DNA from 3 places in the Bradyrhizobium sp. CCBAU 21365 genome. Region 2 is predicted to be linked to each of the others. Evidence: predicted binding sites of a transcription regulator. Region 2 holds the regulator's gene; each other region holds the start of a gene.
What was found. The regulator LexA, encoded in region 2, represses DNA repair genes until DNA is damaged. The targets are predictions, from matches to a motif close to TGTTCNNNNTGTGTTCNG.
Positions count from the first base shown of each region.

Region 1 (6,115 bases), 4.3 Mb from region 2:
GCCCATATCGATTGGATGCCGTCGAACTCGAACGTGTTCGTCACCCAGCCCGGCCCGTTCACCGACCTCGCGGTCGCCGCGATCGAGGAGATCACCGGCCGCAGGCCGGAGCTTTCCACTTCCGGCGGCACCTCGGACGCGCGCTTCATCTCAAGCTATTGCCCGGTGATCGAGTTCGGCCTGGTCGGCCAGACCATGCACCAGGTCGACGAGCGCACGCCGGTGGCCGATCTGGAGAAGCTGACGAAGATCTATCGCGGCGTGCTGGAGCGGTATTTCGGGTAGGCCAGCCGCCCGGCTGGACAAAAACAGCGAAAACAACCCCATGCACAGTAGGGATTGGGGCCGCACTTAATCCACCCGCACCAGATATAGCGATGATGGGTATCGCTTCGCTCCACCCATCCTGCGAAGTCATTTCCGCCTAAAGCGCGATCTGATTAGGTTGAATCGTCATCGCGCTTTAGCTCTTTGTTTGAGCATGATCTTTTCGGAAAACCGCTTCGCACTTTTCCGGATCATGCTTTAGTCTAGTAATCCACCCGCATCAGATAGAGCCCGTCCGGCGGCGCCACGGGGCCGCAGGCGGCGCGGTTGCGGGCGGCGAGCGCGGCGGCGAGGTCGTCGGCGCTCCAGCGGCCCTCGCCGACCCAGACCAGCGAACCCACCATCGAGCGGACCTGGCTGTGCAGGAACGAGCGCGCCGATGTCACGATGTTGACGGCGTCGCCCTCGCGCGTGACGTCGAGCTGATCGAGCGTCTTCTCCGGCGACCTGGCCTGGCACTCGGTGTCGCGGAAGGTGGTGAAATCGTGCTTGCCGAGCAGGCGCTGCGCGGCGTCATGCATCGCGTCAGCATCGAGCGCGCGCGGCACGCGCCAGACGCGGCCGATGTCGAGCGCGAGGTTCGCGCGCGTATTGGTGATGCGATAGAGATAGTGCCGCCTGGTCGCGGAGAACCGCGCCTCGAAATCATCGGGCACGATGTCGGCCGCGAGCACGCCGATCGGATGGGGCCGCAGATGCGCGTTCAGCCCGTCGCGAAAGCGGCCGGGCGGAAAATGCTTGGCGATGTCGCAATGCGCGACCTGGCCGCGCGCATGCACGCCGGCATCGGTACGGCCGGCGCCATGGACGCGCACGTCCTCGCCGCAGATCGCCTTGACCGCCGCCTCCAGCGCGCCCTGCACCGTCGGGGCAGTGTCCTGGATCTGCCAGCCGGAGAACAGCGTGCCGTCATATTCGATGGTGAGCTTGTAGCGGGGCATCAGCCGAGCCGCGCAGGCGGCTTCAACGGCGTGCCGCGCAAAAAGTCCGCTGCCTTCATCGGCGCCTTGCCGGCGCGCTGCAGTTCGAGGATCCGGATCGCGCCGTCGCCGCAGGCGATCGCAAAATTGTCGTCGAGCACATCGCCCGGTACGCCCGAACCCCTGGCCAGCTCGCAGCGCAGGATCTTCAGTCGCACCGGCTCGCCTTCGCCGGCGAGCTCGCACCAGGCGCCGGGAAACGGCGAGAGCCCGTGAATGTGCCGCAGCACCGCATGCGCCGGCTGTGTCCAGTCGATCCGCGCCTCGGCCTTCTCGATCTTGGCGGCGTAGGTGACGCCGTCCGCGCTCTGCTTCGTCAGCTGCAAGCCGCCGCGCCCGAGCGCCGCCATCGCCCGCACCATCAGGTCGGCACCGAGCGGCGCCAGCGCGTCGTGCAGATCGGATGCCGTCATGCCGTCCGAGATCGGCAGCCGCTCGGCCATCGCGACGTCGCCGGTGTCGAGGCCGACATCCATCTTCATCACCATCACGCCGCTCTCGGCATCGCCCGCCATGATGGCGCGGTTGATCGGCGCGGCTCCGCGCCAGCGCGGCAATAGCGAAGCATGCAGGTTGAAGCAGCCGAGCCTGGGCGCGTCGAGAATGGCCTGGGGCAGGATCATGCCATAGGCGACGACGACGGCGGCATCCGCGTCGTGCGCGCGAAACTCCTGGAGCGCTTCCGGGGTCCTGAGGGTCTTCGGCGTCAGCACGGGAATGCCAAGGCGGCGCGCCTCCTGTTCGACCGGCGTCGGCTGCAGCTGCAGGCCGCGCCGGCCGCCCGGCTTCGGCGCGCGGGTGTACACCGCCACGACCTCATGGCCATGGGCTACGAGCTCCAGCAGCGTCGGCACCGCGAAATCGGGCGTGCCCATGAAGATCAGGCGGAGAGGCATGAGATCAAACTACTCTCGCTGGCTCCAAACTATCCGTCATGGCCGGGCTTGTCCCGGCCATCCACGTCTTGGCGCCGTGAAGAAAGGAAGACGTGGATGCCCGGGACAAGCCCGGGCATGACGGTGGACAAATGCAACGGTCACTCCGCCGCGCGCTTGGCTGCCTTCTCGAATTTCTTGAAGACGCGGTCGCGCTTCAGTTTCGACAGATAGTCCACGAACAGCACGCCGTTGAGATGATCGATTTCGTGCTGGATGCAGGTGGCGTAGAGGCCTTCCGCATCCTCCTCATGCACCTTGCCGTCGAGATCGGTGAATCGCACGCGTACCCGCGCCGGCCGCTCGACCTCCTCGTAATATTCGGGGATCGACAGACAGCCCTCTTCGTACACCGACAGCTCTTCCGAACGCGCAACGATCTCCGGATTGATGAAGACGCGCGGCTTCGCCGCGGTCTCGCCGTTCTCGTCGCGCTTGGCGAGGTCCATGGTGATCAGCCGCAGCGGCTGCGCGACCTGGATCGCCGCCAGCCCGATGCCGGGCGCGTCATACATGGTCTCGAGCATGTCGTCGGCCAGCTTGCGGATCTCCGGCGTCACCTTCTCGATCGGTTTCGACACCAGCCGCAACTGCTTGTCCGGCAGGATGATAATTTCTCTTAATGCCATGGCGGCGATTTAAGCTGCTGACTTCATGGGGTCAATGCGCTCAGGAACCCGTTAGGACAACGTTAACCACGTTTCTTCACTCCGCATTAACCCGGAAAATCAGGGATGCATTTGCCATAAACGTTCCCTCTTCGTTCGCACCCAACCGCGAATCGGCTACAACTGCCGGCATGAACGAGATTCTCCTGACGATTGGCGACCTTCCGGTCCGTGTCTCCGACGCCTTGATCGGCCTTGGGGCGCTGGCGCTGATCCTGCTGCTCGCCATTGCGGTGGTGATCGCGCGCGCCAGCCGGCGCGGCGCGGAACTCGCGATGGCCCAGGCCATCCGCGCCGACGAGCTGGAGGAGCGGCTCGCCGACATGCTGCGGGCCCAGAGCGAATCCTCCGGCCGGGTCGACGCCAAGGTTGATGCCTTCGCGCAGGCACTGGCCGGCCGCCAGGCCGAGATGGCCCGCGCCGTCAACGAACGGCTCGATTCGGTCACCCACCGGGTCGGCCAGTCGATGGAGCAATCGACCCGCAACACGATGGATTCGCTGCGCGTGCTGCACGAGCGGCTCGGCATCATCGACCACGCGCACAAGAACCTCAACGAGCTCACCACCCAGGTGACGACGCTGCGCGACGTGCTCGCCAACAAGCAATCGCGTGGCGCGTTCGGCCAGGCGCGGATGGAGGCGATCGTCCAGGACGGCATGCCGAAGGGCTCGTTCGAGTTCCAGTACACGCTGACGTCGGGCAAGCGGCCGGACTGCGTCGTGTTCCTGCCCGACCAGCGTCCGCTCTGCATCGACGCGAAATTCCCGCTCGAGGCCATGACCGCGCTGCACGAAGCGCGCAGCGACGAGGAGCGCAAATTCGCCAGCCAGCGGCTGCGCGCCGACGTGCTGAAGCATGTCAGCGACATCGCGGAGAAGTACCTGATCCCGGGCGAGACCCAGGACACCGCGCTGATGTTCGTGCCGTCGGAATCGGTCTATGCCGAGATCCATGACGGCTTCGACGACGTGATCCAGAAGGCCTATCGCGCCCGCGTCGTGCTGGTGTCGCCGTCGCTGCTGATGCTGGCGATCCAGGTGATGCAGCAGATCCTGAAGGACGCCCGCATTCGCGACGCCGCCGACCAGATCCGCAACGAGGTAATGCACTTGGGTGACGACCTCGGCCGCCTGCGCGATCGCGTGCTCAAGCTGCAGACCCATTTCGGCCAGGTGAACGAGGACGTCAGGCAGATCCTGATCTCCGCCGACAAGATCGAGAAACGCGCCGGCCGCATCGAGGAACTCGACTTCAGCAAGTCCGAGACCCCGATCGAGGTCCCCCGCTTCGTCAAAGGCAGCACATCCGACCTGTTCCCCGCCCCCCGCAAGCTGCAGGCGGGGGAGTGATTGTTGTTTCTAGAAGTTGTCCGGCGTGCGCCACCCAATCGATGTCATCGCCCGACTTTATCCCGAAATTGCCGCAGGTGGCGGATAGGCCTCTGGGATACTGGATCGCCCGGTCAAGCCGGGCGATGACAGTCTTTTTGGGGCCGAATCTGCTACCAACTCCTCTATGACAGCACCTGAAGCGACGTCAGACGCGTCTGCAAAGCCGGAGCCGAAGCCCGCCGCCACCTCCTGGCGCGACAGTCTTGCCGTGTACCTGCAGCCGCGGGTGCTGATCGTGCTGCTGCTCGGCTTCTCCTCGGGGCTGCCGCTGGCGCTGTCGGGCTCGACGCTGCAGGTCTGGATGAAGGAGGCCGGGGTCGATCTCGGCACCATCGGGCTGCTGGCGCTGATCGGCACGCCCTACACGCTGAAGTTCCTCTGGGCGCCGCTGGTCGACGCGCTGCACGTGCCGCTGTTCACGCAGATGTTCGGCCGCCGCCGCGGCTGGCTGCTGTTCTCGCAGCTGCTGCTGATCGCGGCGATCCTGGTGCTGGCGCTGGCCGATCCGGCGCGCTCGCCATGGTTCGCGGCGTTCGCCGCGCTGCTGGTCGCAACCGCCTCGTCGACGCAGGACATCGTGGTCGATGCCTTCCGGGTCGAAAGCCTGCCTGAAAGCGAGCAGGCCGCCGGCATGGCGTCGTATGTCGCGGCCTATCGCGTCGGCATGCTGGTCTCGACTGCCGGCGCGCTGTTCATCGTCAGCGGCTTCGAGTCCGCTGGCCTCGCGCGTCCGTCGGCCTGGATGTGGGGCTATGTGGTGATGGCCGCGCTGGTCGTGATCGGCATCGTCACCGCGCTGGCTGCGACCGAGCCGGCGCAATCGAAGGGCGCGGAGGCGGCCACGCACGCGCAGAACGCCGCCGAACGCGTGTTGCACGCCGCGCTCGGCGCGTTCTCCGAGTTCCTCAGCCGCAAGGACGCCTTCGCGGCGCTCGCCTTTGTGGTGCTGTTCAAGTTCACCGACGCGTTTTCAGGCACCATGACCGCGCCGTTCGTGATCGACATCGGCTTTTCCAAGGTCGATTACGCGGCGATCGTGAAGGGCGTCGGCCTCGCCGCAACCCTGATCGGTGGATTTGCCGGCGGCTTCGTGGCGCGGCGCTATTCGCTCGCGACCAGCCTCTGGATCGGCGGCGTGCTGCAGGCGGTCGCCAACCTGTCGTTCTCCTGGCTCGCCCATGTCGGCGTCGATCAATGGGCGCTCGCGCTTGCGATCACCGCGGAGAATTTCACCAGCGCGATCGGCACCGTGATCTTCGTCGCCTATTTGTCGGCACTGTGCCGCAACCCGCTGCACACCGCGACCCAGTACGCGCTGCTGACGGCGCTCGCGGCGGTCGGCCGCACCTATCTGTCGTCGGGCGCGGGCTATGTCGCCAAGGCCGTCGGCTGGCAAGTGTTCTTCGTGATCTGCGTGCTGGTCGCGATCCCGAGCCTGATCCTGCTCGCCTGGCTGCAGCGGCGCGGGCATTTCGACGAGCTGGGGCCGGTGCGGGTTTAGCCCGGCTGTCGTCACCCGCCACCGGTCGCGCACGCGAGCCCGAACTCTCTCCACGTCGTCCTGGCGAAAGCCAGGACCCATAACCACCGCACTTGGTTGTGAAAGGGACTTCTGGCCTCAGCGTCGCGCAATAACCGACAGTTGGGGTAATGGGTCCTGGCTTTCGCCAGGACGACGATGCGGATGGTTCTCGATTCGATGTCAAACAACGCGATGTCATCACCGGCGCATCGGGCCGGGCGATGACATCGCCATTGAGACCCCTACTTCGCCACCACGCTCCACTTGGTGACGATGGCTTCGCTCATCT
Region 1 is NZ_CP030036.1:788,644-794,758, reverse strand. It holds gene dapE (succinyl-diaminopimelate desuccinylase) at 1-285, shown strand, start outside; gene truA (tRNA pseudouridine(38-40) synthase TruA) at 531-1,268, opposite strand; gene fmt (methionyl-tRNA formyltransferase) at 1,268-2,203, opposite strand; gene def (peptide deformylase) at 2,344-2,871, opposite strand; gene XI02_RS03545 (DNA recombination protein RmuC) at 3,042-4,262, shown strand; gene XI02_RS03540 (AmpG family muropeptide MFS transporter) at 4,429-5,805, shown strand; gene XI02_RS03535 (hypothetical protein) at 6,069-6,115, opposite strand, start outside.
Region 1: XI02_RS03545 (DNA recombination protein RmuC) is a predicted target of LexA. The motif match lies at 2,993-3,010, and genes of this name have one in related genera.

Region 2 (6,115 bases):
ACGATCCGCGTCCGCCGCTCAAGCCGAGCGGCATTCGCCTCGGGACGCCGGCGGCGACCACGCGCGGCATGGGCGAGCCCGAAATGCGCCTCATCGCCGAGCTCATTGCGGGATCCCTCCGGTCGAAGGGAGATGCAGCGGTCGTCAAGCGACTGAGGTCGAACAGCGTCGAGATGTGCCGCGCTTTCCCCGTTCCGGGGATCGCACCGCCCTCATAGGCGGCCAAGCCGCGTTCCTGTTCCGCGTTCGTCGCGTCGCTCGTCCGGGTGTGCAGTCTGCATGGGCACGTCATGAAGGTTCCCCGGGAACGACCGGAACGGAAATTGATGCTGTTCGTTGGACCGCATGATCTCGAAGACGGAGCGTCGAACACCGTGACCCGGAAAACCTTGCAAGCACGCTCGGAGCAGGCGCTCGTCGTCATCATTCTCAGCACCGGTGCGCTGATCGGTTACCTCGGCCTGGCACTGTCCAGGCTGTGAGAGCTACGCCCGGCGGGCACCAAGCCGCCGGGAGGCGTCAACAAGCCGCTTGGTGTGCCGAAAACGCGCGCGCGCGTGCCACTGAGTTGCCCGACGCGGCAAGCCAAGCACCGCAGCAAAAATATAGGGTGAAAAGAGCAAGGCTCGGACATATCATGTCGCGAGAATGCGAATGTTTGACGCACAAGCGACAACACCCGCCGTCGTCCCGGCGAAGGCCGGCAACTGTTATGTTGGTTTGGTCTGCAGGTACGGCTTTCGGTCTCGCATCATGGCATTGAGGACCGTGAGCAGCTTCCTGGCGACGGCGATGAGGGCGAGTTTGGCTGGTTTTCCGGCCTGTCGCAGTCGTGCATAGAAGGCCTTGAACGGATCAGCTCTGCGAACTGCGTTGAGGGCCGCCATATAAAGGGCGTCACGAACGCGCTTTCGGCCGCCCGCAATCTTGCGCTTGCCGCGGAAGGTGCCGCTGTCGACGTTGAAGGGAGCAAGGCCAGCGAGCGCTGCGAGTTGTTTCGGTCCGACCCGCCCGAGTTCCGGCATCTGCGCGATGAGCTGCATGCAGGCCACGGGACCCACGCCGGGCAGCGAACGCATTAACTTCGCATCGTCCGCGATCTGCGCTTCGGCTTTAATCAATGCGCTGATGTCGGCCTCGATCTCGGCGATCTCGCTGTCGAGGACCTCGATGAGGCGGCCGATGCGTTCGGCCATGGCGCGATCGTCGGCCTCGCTGCGCCGGTTCTTCTCCTGGGCGCGCATGAGGACCAGCTGATCCCGCCGTTTTGCAAGCCTCGCCAAGGCGCCCCGTGCAGGATCGGCGACCTGCTCGGGGGCGGGCTGCATGGCCCGCGCAAAGGCCGCCAGCATCCGCGCATCGATCGGATCGGTCTTGGCGAGTAGGCCGCTGGCCCGTGCAAAGTCGCGGGCACGGGCCGGGTTGATCCGTGCGAACTGGATCCCGGCCTGACGCAGCGCCTCGCGAAGCGCGAGGTCATAGATACCCGTCGCCTCGAAGACCACCAGCGCATCGCATTGCCAACGCGCCACCTGCTGTGTGATGGCCTGTGTCGCGTTGGCAATGCGCCTCGGCACGCCGTCAGCCTCATCAAAGATATCGAGGTGTTTCTTGGAGATGTCGATTCCGACGTAACGAAGAGCTATGATCACGGTGCCTGTCCCTGTGATGCGAGGTCTGTTGGTGCAGCCTCGTGCAACTGTTCAGGTTGATAGATGGAACGGGCGGGAGACCGAGCCGGCTCACGGCGTCAAGCGCCAAGGACCCAACGGCTTCCCGCCCACCCTCATCCTGACACACTTCCAAGACACAGGGACCCATTACCCCAAATCTCAATTGTTGCGCGACGCCGGGGCCACGATCCCGTTCCTGATCAAATCCGGTGGTGATGGGTCCCGGCCTTCGCCGGGACGACGGTGGTGTGCGCGGGAACAGTCTCGCGATGAATGCAACGCCACGTACAATCCACACACCCGTCACTGAAATCGAGGACATTGCCGCCTGCCCGCAATTCTCGTACACGGTTTCACGCAATGACCTCGCGACTCTCTCCCAACTCCGTCGACGTGCTGCTGTTCGATATCGGCCGCGTCGTGCTCGACATCGACTTTGACAAGGTGATGGCGCACTGGGCGCAGCACGCCGGCTGTGCGCCCGCCGAGCTCGCCACGCGATTTGTCGTCGACGACAGTTTCAAGCATCACGAGATCGGCCGGATCGACGACGCGGCGTTCTTCGAAAGCCTGCGCCGGACTCTCGGCATCGACATCACGGACGCCCAGTTCCTCGAGGGCTGGAATGCGATCTTCACCGGCGAGATGCCGGGCATCGCCCCGCTGCTCGCGGCGGCCGCCGAGCGGATGCCGCTCTACGCCTTCTCCAACACCAATCCGGCCCATGTCGCGCACTTCTCGGTCACCCATGCCGAGCTGCTCAGCCATTTCCGCAACGTCTTCCTGTCCTCGAGCATCGGCTTCCGCAAACCCGACGCCGAGGCCTATGATCATGTGGTAAAAGCCATCGGCGTCCCGGCGTCGCGGATCCTGTTCTTCGACGACCTGGCCGCCAATATCGAAGGTGCACGGGCGCGCGGCCTTCATGCTATCCACGTGACATCGACGGATGACGTGGCAAGGGCTTTGACCGCACTTGGTATTTGGACATTAGGAATTGAGGAGCTCTGAGCGTGGCCCTGATGCCGGTTGCCGATGCCCTGTCCGCCGTCCTCGCCGGCGCCGAACCGCTGCCAGAGGAGATGGTCGCGCTCGATGCCGCCTACCACCGCACGCTGGCGCACGACCTCGCGGCGCTGCGCACCCAGCCGCCGCAGCCGATGTCGGCGATGGACGGCTATGCGGTGCGCGCCGCCGATGCGGCTGATCTAAAGGCCCGGCTCAAGGTGATCGGCGAAGTCGCCGCCGGCCGGCCGTTCGGGCGGACGGTCGGCGCCGGCGAGGCGGTGCGGATCTTCACCGGCGGCGTGATCCCCAATGGCGCCGACGCGGTGATCATCCAGGAAGACACCGCCGTCGACGGCGACCACATCACGATCACGGAGGCCGCCAGCGTCGGGCGGCACATCCGCCAGGCCGGGGTCGATTTCCGTGCGGGCGAGGTGCTGCTCGCCGGCGGCAGCCACCTGTCCGACCGCGCGCTGTCGCTGGCGGCCGCCATGAACTATCCGGAACTTGCGGTGCGCCGCCGCCCGAAGGTCGCGGTGCTGGCGACCGGCGACGAACTGGTGATGCCGGGCTCGCGGCCCCGTCCCGGCCAGATCGTCTATTCCAACGGCTACGCGCTGCGGGCGCTGGCGCGCGCCGAAGGCGCCGAGACCGTCGACCTCGGCGTTGCCGCCGACACGGTGGAGGCGACCACGGCCGGCATCCGCCGGGCACGCGAGGCCGGCGCCGATGTCCTGATTACGACAGGCGGCGCCTCGGTCGGCGACCACGATCTCGTCAAGCGGTCGCTGGAGGCCGAGGGCGTCGAGATGGCGTTCTGGCGGATCGCGATGCGGCCCGGCAAGCCGATGATGCATGGCCGGCTCGGCGCGATGCGGGTGATCGGCCTGCCCGGCAATCCGGTGTCGTCCTATGTCTGCGCCTTCCTGTTCCTGGTGCCGTTGATTCGGGCGCTGAGCGGCCGGAAAGTGATTCATCATCGCCGCGCGAGCGCCCTGCTCGGCCGCGACCTCGCCGCCAACGACCAGCGCGAGGACTATCTGCGGGCGCGTCTCGAAGCGCGCGAGGACGGCAAGCTGATCGCAACGCCGGTGACGCAGCAGGATTCGTCGCTGCTCGCGAATCTCGCTGCGGCACGGGCACTTCTCGTGCGTCCGCCGTTTGCGGCGGCGGCCGTCAAAGGCAGCGAATGCGAGATCCTGACGCTGCCCGAATAGGGTTTTCACGCCCCGCCGATCGTGCGTTGCCTGATCCGTTCACCGGAAATTAAGTGGTTGCGGAACACATATCGAACATATAGTGTCCGTTCATGATTTGTTTCGAGTACTGGTGTCTACAATCGGGAAGCCGCGTGGAAGCAAGTGCAACGAGCACATGCTCCTGAGGTCAGGCCCCGCCTGCAGGCCCCACCAGAAGAGTCTCGGAATCGAACGCCGCTATCAACCGGGGGAATACTCGAGATGCTCACGCGCAAACAGTACGAACTTCTGCGTTTCATCAATGAACGTCTGAAAGAGGCCGGCGTACCGCCCTCCTTCGACGAGATGAAGGATGCGCTCGACCTGCGCTCGAAGTCCGGTATCCACCGCCTGATCACTGCGCTGGAGGAGCGCGGCTTCATCCGCCGCCTGCCGAACCGCGCCCGCGCCATTGAGGTCATCAAGCTGCCCGAACTCTCGGCCGGCGGCGGCAACGGCCGACGCGGCTTCACGCCCAGCGTCATCGAAGGCACCCTCGGCCGGCGCGCCAGCACGCCGCCGATCGCCGAGGACGACGGCAACCGTCCGGTCGCGGTCCCCGTGATGGGCCGGATCGCCGCCGGTACGCCGATCGAGGCGCTGCAGACCCGCAGCCACACCATCAGCGTGCCGCCCGACATGCTCGGCGCCGGCGAGCACTATGCGCTCGAGGTGCGCGGCGACTCGATGGTCGATGCCGGCATCCTCGACGGCGACATGGCGCTGATCCAGCGCAACGACGTCGCCAATACCGGCGACATCGTGGTGGCGCTGATCGACGAGGAGGAAGCCACCCTGAAGCGCTTCCGCCGCCGCGGCGCATCGATCGCGCTCGAGCCGGCCAACACCGCCTATGAAGTGCGCATCCTGCCGCCGAACCGGGTCCGCATCCAGGGCAAGCTGATCGGCCTGTATCGCAAATACTGAATTGCAAATACTTGCGGCGGCCGGGAACGAGCAACACGTCGGATCGTTCCTTGCATGATAGCGTAGCGTACGGCCTGCCCGATGCGCTCCGATACCTCTCGCGCAGCGTCGCGTGTTTGTGATCGGGGTCGGTCTCGGACCAGTCGTACAATCGCCCAGAAACGAGCGGAAGCTCGTTCGCTATCGTCCACTCTGGTAGAGGCCCCAATGCCTCAAGAGAGGCACGGGTCGCTACCTCGAAATGAGGAGCCATCCGATGTGTGACTATAGTCTGCACGCCGTGGCATCGCGCCCCGCCATTGTCGGAGAGACGCTGATCACGACGACGTTCCGCGGCACGTCGACCCGCGGTTTTGCTTCGGAAAACGATCCCACTGTCGCGGTCTGCATGCTGCCGGGCACCGAGCTCGCTTTCGCCGAGAACGTTCGCTACGACAGCCGCTGGATCTGGACCAAGACGCTGAACTATCGCGTCGGCGTGTTCAACGAAGTCGAGCCCGACGTGCCCGATCGGCATCATGACGCGGTGGAATTCCCCGACGGCAGCCATGTGCTGGTGACCCAGCTGGTCGAGGGACAGCGCGTCAGCGTGCTGCAATTGCCGGCGCTGCATCCGCCGGTCGAGCAGAAGCCGAAGGTGGTGGAGCGGCGGCCCTCCGCATTTGCAACGCTGTTTTTGGGTTGAGCGCATCGTCGCCGCGGAATGGGCTGTTCGGCGGCGGATGACCTAAGCAATTTCGGGCGCCCCCGGACTTCCGCTTCCGGGGCGCACGAGGAAATTTGCGTCAGCCGGCGCCTTGGCGCATCATCGGGCACGGAGGACGTGCGCGGTGGTCGATAAGGTCACATGGCAAAAGGCTGGACGCGTCACGGAACCGGGCCGCTACATGTTCCGGTTCGGTTGGCTGACGGTGACGGCCGACGACCTGAGAGTCTGGGAGCAATTTCCCGAGGCTTCCTTCACCCTCGTCAAGAAGCCCGACGCCGGCCCCGACTCCGACGAATACCATCTCGGCCTGTTCGAGCTGCCGAGCGCCCCCTCGCCGGACCACCGCTAGTCATCGCCCTGCAGATCGGACTCGGCCGGCGTCGCATCCACGGCAGGCCGCGGTGCGGCGGCGGCTGCGCGCAGCGTCGTCTCGCTCTCGCCGTCGCCGGGAACCGCCGGCGACCACGGCCGGTCGATCCCGCCGGGCTTGACGGCATCGACGGCGTAGCCGTCCCTGGTCCGCCGCAGTACCAGCGCGCCGTGGCGCCGCAGCCGCTCGG
Region 2 is NZ_CP030036.1:5,092,184-5,098,298, forward strand. It holds gene glyA (serine hydroxymethyltransferase) at 1-218, shown strand, start outside; gene XI02_RS23420 (hypothetical protein) at 327-482, shown strand; gene XI02_RS23425 (IS110 family transposase) at 711-1,652, opposite strand; gene XI02_RS23430 (HAD family phosphatase) at 2,034-2,684, shown strand; gene glp (gephyrin-like molybdotransferase Glp) at 2,687-3,898, shown strand; gene lexA (transcriptional repressor LexA) at 4,142-4,846, shown strand; gene XI02_RS23445 (hypothetical protein) at 5,103-5,531, shown strand; gene XI02_RS23450 (hypothetical protein) at 5,677-5,904, shown strand; gene XI02_RS23455 (ComEC/Rec2 family competence protein) at 5,901-6,115, opposite strand, start outside.

Region 3 (6,115 bases), 350 kb from region 2:
CGCTCCTGCGACAGCTGGATCGCATTCGCGGTCTCCTCGCCTTCGGCCTCGACCGGCTCCTCGGCCGCGGCTTCGCCGGCCACGGCGCGGCGCATCTTCAGGTAGGCCGAGCGCTCGTCCGAGGTGGTCTCGACATGGCGCAGGATCGCCAGCGAGATCAGCTTGTCGGCCTCGGCCAGCGCGATGCCGCGCACGCCCATCGAGGTGCGGCCGGTGAAGACACGCACATCGGTGACGGGGAAACGGATGCACTGGCCGCCGGCGGCGGTCAGCAGCACGTCGTCGCGCTCGGTGCAGATCTGCACGTCGACGATCGCCTCGCCTTCACCGAGCTTCATCGCGATGATGCCGGAGCGGCGGACGTCGACGAAATCAGACAGCTTGTTGCGGCGAACCGTGCCGCCGGTCGTCGCGAACATCACGTCGAGATTGGCCCAGGAGGATTCATCCTCCGGCAGCGGCATGATGGTGGTGATGCGCTCGCCCTGCTCCAGCGGCAGGATATTGATCAGCGCCTTGCCGCGCGCGTTCGGCGCTGCCATCGGCAGCCGCCAGACCTTTTCCTTGTAGACCTGACCGCGCGACGAGAAGAACAGCACCGGCGTGTGCGTGGACGCCACGAACAGGCGCGAGACGAAATCCTCGTCGCGGGTCTGCATGCCGGCGCGGCCCTTGCCGCCGCGGCGCTGCGCCCGGTAGGTCGACAGCGGCACGCGCTTGACGTAGCCCGCGTGCGACACGGTCACGACCATGTCCTCGCGCTGGATCAGGTCCTCGTCCTCGACCTCGCCTTCCTGCTCGATGATCTCGGTCTTGCGCGGCGTGGCGAACTGCTGCTTCACCTCGGCGAGTTCGGTCTTGACGATGCCCTGCACGCGCGCACGCGAGCGCAGGATGTCGAGATAGTCGGCGATCTCGGCGGCGAGCTTGTCGAGCTCTTCGGAAATCTCGTCCCGCCCCAGCGCGGTCAGGCGCTGCAGCCGAAGGTCGAGGATGGCCCTGGCCTGCTCCATCGACAGCCGCAGCGTGCCGTCCTCGTTGATGCGATGCCGGGGATCGTCGATCAGCGTGATCATCGCCTCGACGTCGCGCGCCGGCCAGTCACGCGACATCAGGGCCTCGCGCGCGGTGTTCGGATCGGGCGAGGTCCGGATGACGCGGATGATCTCATCGATGTTGGCGACCGCGATCGCGAGGCCGACCAGGATGTGGGCGCGGTCTCGCGCCTTGCCGAGCAGGAACTTGGTCCGCCGGGTCACCACCTGCTCGCGGAACGCGACGAAGATGGTGAGCAGGTCCTTCAGATTCATCGTCTGCGGACGGCCGGAATCCAGCGCCAGCATGTTGGCCGGGAAATTGGTCTGCAGCGGTGTGAACCGGTAGAGCTGGTTCAGCACCACGTCGGGCACCGCTTCGCGCTTCAGTTCGATGACGACGCGATAGCCGTCGCGATCGGACTCGTCGCGCAGGTCCCCGATGCCCTCGATCTTCTTCTCTTTGACGAGATCGGCGATGCGCTCGACCATCGTCGCCTTGTTCACCTGATAGGGAATCTCGGTGATGACGATCGCTTCACGGTCCTTGCGGATGGTGTCGATCGTCACCTTGCCGCGCATCACGATCGAGCCACGGCCGAGATGGTAGGCGCTGCGAATGCCCTGGCGGCCCAGGATGACGCCGCCGGTCGGGAAGTCCGGTCCGGGAATGATGTCGATCAGTTCGTCGATCGTGAGCGCCGGATTGTCGATCAGCGCCACGCAGGCGTCGACGACCTCGCCGAGATTGTGCGGCGGGATGTTGGTCGCCATGCCGACGGCGATGCCGCCGGCGCCATTGACCAGCAGGTTCGGGAACCGGGCCGGCAGAACCGACGGCTCCTTCTCGGAGTTGTCGTAGTTCGGCTGGAAATCGACGGTTTCCATGTCGATGTCGGCCAGAACGGCAAGCGCCGCCCGGGTCAGCCGCGCTTCCGTATATCGATAGGCGGCCGGCGGATCGCCGTCGACCGAACCGAAATTGCCCTGGCCGTCGATCAGCGGCACGCGCAGCGAGAAATCCTGCGCCATGCGGACCATCGCGTCGTAAATCGACTGGTCGCCATGCGGGTGATATTTACCGATCACGTCGCCGACGACGCGCGCGGATTTCACGTATTTCTTGTCCGGCGTATGTCCCTGCTCATGCATCGAATAGAGGATGCGCCGGTGCACCGGCTTGAGCCCGTCGCGCGCATCGGGCAGCGCACGCGACACGATCACGCTCATCGCGTAATCGAGGTAGGACTTCTTCATCTCGTCGAGAATGGAAACGGGACGAATATCTGAGGGTCCCGGCGGCTCGCCGGGCTTGTGGTCGTCGTTATCGGACAAAGGGGAAATCCGGTCGGTTCTACTGGGGAATCATATAGCCCATCGGAGGCCTGATAACCACCCTCGGGCGGCTCCGGCAAGCCGTTTTTCCGTTCGTTTTTTCATGCACTTAGGGGTTGGACACCGAGGTTCCGGCTGCTTGGTCGGGAAGCGTGCAGCGAATGGCGAAGAGCGAACGGAAAAATCCCTATTCGCCACTCGCCATAGGCTGCTCGCCTCTTCCGTCACTGGCCGAAAACCACCGCATGCATGATCCGCCCGGGCATCAAGGTGAACAGTCCGGCGATGAGCAGTGCGCCGAAGAAGATGCCGATCATCGTGAACCTGTGGCGGCGGACATTGTGGCTCCGAGCCGCCATTACGCCGAGCACCAGCATCGCCAGCGAGAAGATCGACAGCAGGTGGATCGGGCTCCAGGGACCGACCAGCTGGATCTGATGGATCCAGAACGAGCTTCCAGCGACCACCAGCATCAGGATCACCCAGATCCGCCCAGGGTCCGGTGCGGCAGCGTGCCTTTGGGGGCGGCGAGCTGGATAGAGCCGAGCACGAAGGCGGCCATCGCGGCAAAGGCGTGGAGCGGGATCGCAGGCGTGGCGTCGAGCAATGGCGCGAGGCTCATGATGGCGGCCCTCGAGTGAAGCTCGCGGCCAGACATCAATTGCCGCAGGCAAATGTAAATATCATTTACATTCACCTGTGTCAAAGTCCAAGGAACCCGCATCACTGCACGGAGGATCAGCGCCGTTCCGACAGATAGTTACCGGGTTATCTTCATATTCCACACGAGGAAATTGCTACTCCGGATCGCAACAACCGTTCCGGAGAATGATCTTCACGGAACGGCGCCTGACGGAACGGATGGAAGCGCGACCGCTCCTCAGAACGGGATGTCGTCGTCCATGTCGCTGTTGCGGCTGCCGCCACCCGCGGCGACGGCGCGGCGCGGCGCCGAGCTGACCGGTCCGGACGAGCCGAAATCGCTGCCGGCATCATCAGAGAAGCTGCCGCCTCCGCCGCCCCGCCCGTCGAGCATGGTGAGGTTGGAGTTGAAGCCCTGCAGCACGACTTCGGTCGAGTACTTCTCGACGCCGCTCTGGTCGGTCCATTTGCGGGTCTGCAGCTGACCCTCGATGTACACCTTGGCGCCCTTCTTCAGATACTGCTCGGCGACCTTGCAGAGGCCCTCGTTGAAGATCACGACGCGGTGCCACTCGGTCTTTTCCTTGCGCTCGCCGGTGCCCTTGTCGCGCCAGGTTTCCGAGGTGGCGATGGAAAGGTTTGCGATCGGACGGCCGTCCTGCGTCCGCCGGATTTCCGGATCCTTGCCGAGATTTCCCACCAGGATCACCTTGTTCACGCTTCCTGCCATCGCATCATCTCCACTCAAAAACCGGGCGTCCGGACATCGGCCGCCACTCTCAACCTTCGCCACTTGCGTCGCAGGCGTCGTGGATGACCCTATACGCCGGTGCCGGCTCGCCGCCTTTGCCCTCACGCCGGTTATCCACGATATTCAAGATATAGCATCGCATCCGGAATTGTTCCAGTTTTGTTCGCACAACCAGCCGTAGAAACGGCCAGTGCCGACCGAGCGGCAGTCGATCTCGGCACCGGCCGACACCCGGCAACGAGATTTAGAAAAACAACAAACAAATCAGCACCTTGCCTTACTGTTACTTCTCCCGGGAGTGTTGCATTTGGGAGACTGCGTTTCCGGTTGAATCAGCGTATAGCTCCAATCATGGCGCGGGCGCTCGCGTCTGGGATCGTGCTTCGGGACCGTTTGGAAGCCGATCGGGGAATTGGGGGACTGATAATGAAGAAGTTTTTGCTCGGTACGGTTGCTCTGATTGCGTTTGCTGCGCCTGCCGCGGCCGCCGATCTCGCTGCGCGCCCCTACACCAAGGCGCCGCCGCCGGTGGTTGCCCCGATCTATGACTGGACCGGTTTCTACATCGGCGCCAACGGCGGCTGGGGCTCGAGCCACAATTGCTGGGACCAGCTCCCGGCCGGCATCTTCCTCGCCTCGGACGGTTGCCATGACGCTACCGGCGGCGTCGCCGGTGGCCAGATCGGCTACCGCTGGCAGGCCGGTGCCTGGGTGTTCGGCCTTGAAGCGCAGGGCGACTGGGCTGACCTGAAGGGCAGCAACGGCAGCGCGATCTTCCCGGGCCTGTTCACCAACCAGTCCAAGATCGACGCGTTCGGCCTGTTCACCGGCCAGATCGGCTACGCCGTCAACAACGTGCTGCTCTACGCCAAGGGCGGCGCGGCGCTGACCGATAACCGCTTCAACACCTACTTCACCCCGACCGGCGTGCTGGTCGGCAGCGCCAGCGACACCCGCTGGGGCGGCACTGTCGGCGCCGGCATCGAAGTCGGCTTCGCACCGAACTGGACCGCGGGCATCGAATACGACCACCTGTTCATGCAGGACAAGACCTACAACCTGATCGCCCCCAACGGCACGCTGAACAGCACCATCCGTGATCGCCAGGACGTCGACCTCGTCACCGTCCGCGTGAACTACAAGTGGGGTGGCCCGGTCGTCGCGCGCTACTGATCGCGCCAGGCCGATTGATCCAGACGAAAGGCCGGCCTCGCGCCGGCCTTTTTGTTTGTGCCTGTTTGTGCGCCGGCTTTTTCGTTGCGTGTGCACGCGCACTTCACCGGGGCCGTTTTCGGTGCGTTGTGGTTTCGCGGATACACACGTTCCGGCATTTCTCTGTAGAAGCGCCAGCACGTCACGCGACACTGCTGTGACGCTCTCTTCAATATCTCTGAAGGGACAACAAGAAGATGGGACTGGGACTTTGAAAATGAGGACTGTTTTGCTGGCCTCGGCCGGCATGTTTGCACTGAGCGCTTTTGCACCGGCGATGGCCGCCGACATGGCGGCGCGCGCGCCTTACGTGAAGGCTCCGCCGCCGGTCGCGATCTACAACTGGACCGGCTTCTACGTCGGCGGCTTCGGCGGCTACGCCAGCGAGAACTCCGGCACCCCGAGCATGGAAGGCGGCTTCGGCGGCGGCACCATCGGCTACAACTGGCAGGCCGGCAACATCGTGTACGGCCTCGAGGTCGACGCTGCAGGCGCTGACATCGACGCGTCGGTCTCCGCGCTCGGCGTCACCGCCCGGAGCAAGATCGACTCGCTCGGCACCGTGCGCGGCCGCCTCGGCTTCGCCGTCGACAAGGTGCTGTTCTACGGCACCGGCGGCTACGCCTGGGTCAACAACGAGGTCAGCGTCACCGCGCTCGGCGTGACCGCCTCGCAGAGCAACTTCCACTCCGGCTGGACCGTCGGCGCCGGCGTCGAAGCGTTCATCGCGCCGCAGTGGTCGATCAAGGGCGAATACCTGTATCGCAGCCTCGACAGCGAAAACTATTTCGGCGTGCCCTCCGGCACGCTCGAGCTGCACAGCGCCCAGTTCGGCGTCAACTATCACTTCGGCGGCCCGATCGTCGCCAAGTACTAAGATCGATCTGCGATCCGATCGCGCGGAAAGGCCGGCCTCGCGCCGGCCTTTTTGCGTAAGAGCGTTTTTGAGCGAGGTGGATTCCGGTTCGCGTCAAGAAAACGCGTCAAAGCAGGAATCAGGAGCCCCCGTTCCGATTCGATCGGAACGGCAAAAGGCTCTGGCGGAACCGGCGCTGCTGACGGCTGCTGCCATCAGGCAAACTATCCGTTGATGGACGCGACTCAGCACTGGAAATTGTTGGCCGTTCTTCCTACGTTCCAG
Region 3 is NZ_CP030036.1:4,747,039-4,753,153, reverse strand. It holds gene gyrA (DNA gyrase subunit A) at 1-2,369, opposite strand, end outside; partial or broken gene XI02_RS21725 (DUF2306 domain-containing protein) at 2,594-2,991, opposite strand; gene XI02_RS21720 (single-stranded DNA-binding protein) at 3,250-3,741, opposite strand; gene XI02_RS21715 (outer membrane protein) at 4,189-4,935, shown strand; gene XI02_RS21710 (outer membrane protein) at 5,192-5,851, shown strand.
Region 3: XI02_RS21720 (single-stranded DNA-binding protein) is a predicted target of LexA. The motif match lies at 3,912-3,929, and genes of this name have one in related genera.